2 linked regions of the Mucilaginibacter paludis DSM 18603 genome follow. The protein of the gene in region 2 binds, or shares a complex with, the protein of the main gene of each other region. Links are inferred from orthologs where the notes say so. Each region holds a gene or a part of one and is shown on either strand. Other genes may lie near its edges.

Region 1 (2,849 bases), 4.2 Mb from region 2 along the record:
TAGATCATTTTAAAAATGAGCTTTATATATTCCATAACCAATACGGCGCTGGCAATGCTGCAGGCAGCCTGCAGAAAGTAGAATACCTGATTAAAAACAAAAACTTCCCCGAGTATCATTTTGAAGTTAATGGCGATGAACAGTCTAATTTAACCAATGACGAGTTTAAAGCGATGGTGGAGAAAATGAAGACACATATTTACCGGGGAGATGTTTTCCAAATCGTGCCCTCAAGAGCTTTCTCTAAATCATTTTTAGGCGATGAGTTTAACGTGTACCGCGCGTTACGTTCCATTAACCCTTCGCCCTACCTGTTTTATTTTGACTATGGTAATTTCCGCATCTTCGGCTCATCGCCCGAGGCGCAGATCACCATCAAAAATCGTACGGCCAGTATTTTCCCTATTGCCGGTACCATTAAACGCACAGGTAACGATGAAAGCGATATTGAGGAAGCACGCCGCCTTGAGAATGATCCTAAAGAGTCTGCCGAGCATGTGATGCTGGTTGACCTGGCCCGTAACGATTTGAGCCGCCATTGTGAGCATGTAGAAGTAAAGGCGTTTAAGGAGGTTCAATATTATTCGCATTTAATTCACCTCGTATCTCATGTGAGCGGGAAATTAAAGGCAGGGGTTTCATCATTTAAAATTGTGGCTGATACCTTCCCGGCCGGAACATTGAGCGGAGCCCCCAAGTATCGCGCTATGGAGATTATTGACGAGAACGAAAAAACCAAGCGTAGTTTTTATAGCGGAGCTATAGGGTATTTGGGTTTCAATGGCGATTTTAACCATGCCATCATGATCCGCTCCTTTTTAAGTAAAAATAACGTTCTGCATTACCAGGCCGGCGCCGGCATCGTAGCCGACTCTATTGCCGAAAATGAATTGCAGGAGGTAAATAACAAAATTGCGGCCCTGAGAAAAGCTATCGATCTGGCCCAAACCATTAACGCACCCACTGCTCAGGAAGAAGTGCTTAACTAAACAGAATAATGAAAACCAAGATATTAATTATAGACAATTACGATTCGTTCACCTATAACCTGGTGCATTTGGTTAACGAGCTTGGCCTGGAATGCGAAGTGTGGAGGAACGATCAATTTGACCTGGCTGATGTTGATCAATTTGATAAGATCATCCTGTCGCCCGGGCCTGGTATCCCATCCGAAGCGGGTTTGCTGCTCCAGGTGATTGAGCAATACGCGCCAACCAAAAGCATTTTTGGCGTTTGCCTGGGCCAACAAGCCATTGCCGAAGTTTTTGGCGGAACATTATACAACCTCAGTAGGCCAATGCACGGTATTGCAACGCCTATTAAAGTTACCGGTAACAACGAAGTGCTTTTTAATGGTTTGCCCAACGAATTTAAAGTAGGCCGTTACCACTCGTGGGTAGTAGCCAACGAAGGCTTGCCCAGTGAGCTGGAAGTTACTGCTATTGACGAACGAGACGGCTCTATTATGGCTCTGAGACACAAAACCTACGACGTACGCGGCGTGCAGTTTCACCCCGAATCTGTGTTGACAGAATATGGAAAAGAAATGATGGGAAACTGGTTAGCCCCCCGGCCCCCTGAAGGGGGAGTTGCTGATCATAATGGATGACTAATTAAATAAACATTTGTAAAACTCAGCTCTTCAAAAGCTCCCCCTTCAGGGGGCTGGGGGGCTCACTTGGTTGCCATGAACATACTTGATAAAATAGTAGTCAATAAAAAAAAGGAAGTAGCAGCGGCTAAAAAGAAAACTTCGTATGCCAGGCTGGAAGAGTCGGATATGTTTCATCGCGAAACGTATTCGTTCCGGGATTTTTTGCTTGATCCTTCGCGCACAGGCATAATCGCTGAATTTAAGCGCCGGTCGCCCTCTAAAGGTATTATCAATGATAAGGTAAAAGTGCAGGATGTAACTACCGGTTATGCCGCTGCGGGAGCATCGGCGCTGTCTGTTTTAACGGATAAGGATTTTTTTATGGGCAAAAAGATCGATCTGATTAAAGCCCGGAGAGTAAACCCAATCCCCATTCTCCGCAAGGACTTCATGATCGATGAGTACCAGATTGTAGAGGCTAAATCGCTTGGCGCGGATATTATTTTGCTGATAGCCGCTATCCTCAGTCCAGATGAGATCAAACAAATGTCGGCGCTGGCCAAAAGTTTGGGCCTTAATGTGTTGCTCGAAGTACACAACCTGGAAGAACTGCAACGCAGTATTGCGCCAGACTTAACCGCCATCGGAGTAAATAACCGCAACCTTGCCGATTTTACAGTTTCGGTAGAAACATCGTTCCAGTTGTTTGAGCACATCCCGCAGGAGTTCCTTAAAATATCCGAAAGTGCCATCAGCAATACCGATACTATAAAGCAGTTAAAAGCGGCCGGCTTTAATGGCTTCTTAATTGGTGAAAATTTTATGAAGGAAGCCGATCCTGGTGCTGCGATGAAGGAGTTTGTTAAAGGGTTATGAGAAGATATATACATGCCAATTTGTCGACATTGGTCGGGTATTAACGGTGCCCGTCTTCAGTGTAATCGGTGAGCCTTTACATCGAACGTTTCATTTAACAATGTCGAATAGCCTTCGGCTAATAGGTTTCCGTTGCTGTTTTTAACATCCATGCTGTTGTGTTTTTGGCGGGCAAAAGCACAGTTATCAGGCTTAATTATTGCATGTTTAAAACAATTGTATAGCCATACGCTGTTAATCAAATTGCGTACTTTTGTAAATTGATAATGATTGAATGAAGCAAAAATTTTATGATACTGCTGTGAAGCAGGAGAAAGCTATCCTTGTAGGCGTAATTACACCCAACGAAACTGCTGAGCAAGGAAAGGAATATTTAGAC
Region 2 (2,889 bases):
TCAGTCCGGAAAAAACAGGGATGACATTTGAAACCTGTAGGCTATTTTGCGCAGACAGGAAAAGTGCGCAAAGGCCTGACTGCACGCCGGGCCGGGAGCTGGCCTGTGGGCGGAAGGATCGGGCAGTCTTGACTTTTTGGTTACTTTTGTGTCAAGACAAAAGTAACAGCCCTTCACGCGGCGATTGAGCGTGCCGATGTTATAAATTAAGAATACTGATTATAAGAGCCAAAATAGACGTTTTGATAATCAACAACTTAACGATACGTGATTATAAGCCTGTCGAAGCACCGTATGGCCCCTATACGAGGTGTTTTTGATTTGTCACTATCAATGGCACAAATTAAACCTATGAGTGAGAAACCTTTACCCCATCCACGCAATACACTCAAACATTTTGGGGGTAGCGTTATTCAAGTTGCCAGCCTGATAGAGCGATGGTTACAATAACATCGGGCCAGGTTTCAAATGCAGCAAGTTTGGCCTCAACAGGTAATACGTCCGTTTTAACCCATTTGTATTGTTTCATCAGGAAGATACTGGCCTGATATTTCAGTTTGGTACCGAAGGGGTTGATCACTTTCAATACCATTTGCTGGTGCTTTTTTCCTTCCTTGTGCTGATCAAAACTAATGGTGATTGTTTTTTCAGGATTTACGATCGATTTTACGCTCTTTACAGCCTTTAACTCATGATTAACGAAGTCGGCTTCCAGGTATATTTTTTCTCCCGGATACATCTGGACGGTATTATCGGGCAATACATAGGCCGATTGCTTAATATCAACCGCATAAAAATTGGTATCATTAACGGCTAACGTTAGCTTAAAAGCATCGCGGGTCGGTAAATTATTATCCTGCGCATAACCGGTGGTTTTAATAAGCAGGAATGCTATAATCAGCAAAAGTGGTTTCATTGTTTTTCGTTTTTATGTTGCCCCAGCACCTCTAATATCGCTTTGGCTTTTAAAAGGCATTCTTCGTACTCCTTTTCTGCATCGGCATCATGGGTGATGGCGCTGCCTACCTGGAAAGACAGATATTGATTGCCAATGTTATACAAAATAGTGCGGATCACCACATTAAAATCAAAATCGCCATCGGGGGCAAAATAACCTACAGCGCCCGAATAAACCCCGCGTTTGCTGCGCTCATACTGGTCCATTAGCTTCATGGCGCTTACTTTGGGTGCCCCCGTCATGCTGCCCATCGGGAAGGTGTTGCGGATTACCTCCGCATCCGATAAGTTTTCGTCTTTTTCACAAACAATTGTCGATATCATCTGGTGCACCTGCTCAAAGCTGTAAATACCGAATAGCTCTTCCACCTTAACTGTTCCGGGCTTAGCAGAGCGCGTCAGGTCGTTGCGCACCAGGTCAACTATCATTACGTTTTCCTGCTGCTCTTTAGGGTGCTCTTTCAGGCTTTGTTTTAATGCCTCGTCTTCGGCTTTATTGGCGCTTCTTTTAGCTGTGCCTTTAATGGGCTGCGATATTAACTGCTTATCCCGCTTAGCCAGAAAACGCTCGGGCGATGCCGATAGGATATATTGATCGTTCAGCTTAAAATAACAGCCAAAAGGGGAGGGCGAGATCCTGGTAAGATGGTTGTAAACTGACAAAGGGTCGATCAGAACGTTTTCGGCATAAAACTCCTGGCAAAAATTGGTTTCGTAAATATCGCCCCGGCTGATGTGCTGCTGTATGGTGTTAACGGTTTGGATGTATTCGGCGCGGCTAAAACGGGACAGCAGATGCATCGCGGCTACCGGAGCTGTTTGCTCAAGCTCTTGCTGCTCAATTTGTAATAGCACTTGTTCGCTATCGGCAGAAATTAATTCAACCTCGTTATTTTTAATGATGATGACATGTTGCGGAACAAAAAAATAAATATCCGGGAACTGAAGATGATCCGGATTGCGGGAGGATACCTGTTCTGTTTCGTTTTTAAGATCATAGCCCAGGTAGCCCAGCACCCAGCCGGGATGTTGCTTTCTGAACAGATCTAACTGATGAAAAGCCTCGCCGCTTTGGCATACCAGTTGATGCTGAACGCCCACGGCAATCAGCGTTTCAAATTTGGAATAAGCGCCGCCTAAGTGGTTGGAGCTAAGGCAGGTGGCAACATCAAAAGTATTGGCCCATTGCAAGGCTTTCTGCTTAAATTGTTTCAGATCAATTGTATGCCCGGATAAATTCATTATTAAAAATAAAAGGCCGATATGCTCGGCCTTTATCAGGTTATTTTAATCATCACTGTGTTTCATCTTCATACCCGGCAAATTTTTATCGTCAGCGGAGTATTTTTTCCCTTTACGGGGATGAGATGGCCAAGCGGATATTAATGTAAAATCAAAGTCTGTTTTCTGTCTGGCCCTACAGATAGATACTGAATTGGCACTTCCAGCTCTTTTTCTAAAAAGTCGATATAATCTTTTAGTTTTTGAGGGATCTGGCCCAGCTCGGTAATACCGGTGATATCCTCGTGCCAACCATCAATTTCCTTGAATACAGGTTCAGGGTGTACGGTGCAAATATCATAAGGCATATAGTCTATCGTTTCGCCCTGATAATTGTAGTGGGTGCAGGCGTAAATTTTATCAAAACCGCTTAATACATCGGCCTTGGTCATCACCATTTGGGTTACACCGTTCAGCATAATGGCGTATTTTAGTGCAGGAAGATCTATCCATCCGGTACGGCGTGGCCTGCCTGTTGTGGCGCCAAACTCGTGGCCTATCTGGCGCAGTTCTTCGCCCATTTCGTTATCTAACTCGGTAGGGAAGGGGCCGCCGCCTACACGCGTGCAGTAAGCTTTAAATATACCTATAACCTCGCCAATTTGTTGCGGTGCAATACCTAAACCGGTACAGGCGCCAGCGGTGGTGGTA

Evidence for each region.
Region 1: the proteins of MUCPA_RS28710 (region 2) and MUCPA_RS10990 are in contact, whole or in part, in a solved structure (PDB 8RP0), measured with the Escherichia coli proteins. The link is inferred for Mucilaginibacter paludis DSM 18603 from one-to-one orthologs.

What each region holds. Positions count from the first base shown.
Region 1 is NZ_CM001403.1:2,632,584-2,635,432, reverse strand. What follows is about bases 11-2,803. They hold MUCPA_RS10990 (anthranilate synthase component II), read left to right. Parts: upstream 11-997; coding sequence 998-1,609; downstream 1,610-2,803. Other genes in these bases: hflX (GTPase HflX), read left to right, coding at 2,745-2,803; trpC (indole-3-glycerol phosphate synthase TrpC), read left to right, coding at 1,688-2,470; MUCPA_RS10995 (anthranilate synthase component I family protein), read left to right, coding at 11-989. In the rest of the region: more of MUCPA_RS10995, read left to right, coding at 1-10; more of hflX, read left to right, coding at 2,804-2,849. UniProt on the Escherichia coli protein: Part of a heterodimeric complex that catalyzes the two-step biosynthesis of 4-amino-4-deoxychorismate (ADC), a precursor of p-aminobenzoate (PABA) and tetrahydrofolate.
Region 2 is NZ_CM001403.1:6,788,598-6,791,486, reverse strand. What follows is about bases 57-2,889. They hold MUCPA_RS28710 (anthranilate synthase component I family protein), read right to left. Parts: upstream 2,200-2,889; coding sequence 913-2,199; downstream 57-912. Other genes in these bases: MUCPA_RS28705 (adenylosuccinate synthase), read right to left, coding at 2,340-2,889; MUCPA_RS28715 (hypothetical protein), read right to left, coding at 410-916. UniProt on the Escherichia coli protein: Part of a heterodimeric complex that catalyzes the two-step biosynthesis of 4-amino-4-deoxychorismate (ADC), a precursor of p-aminobenzoate (PABA) and tetrahydrofolate.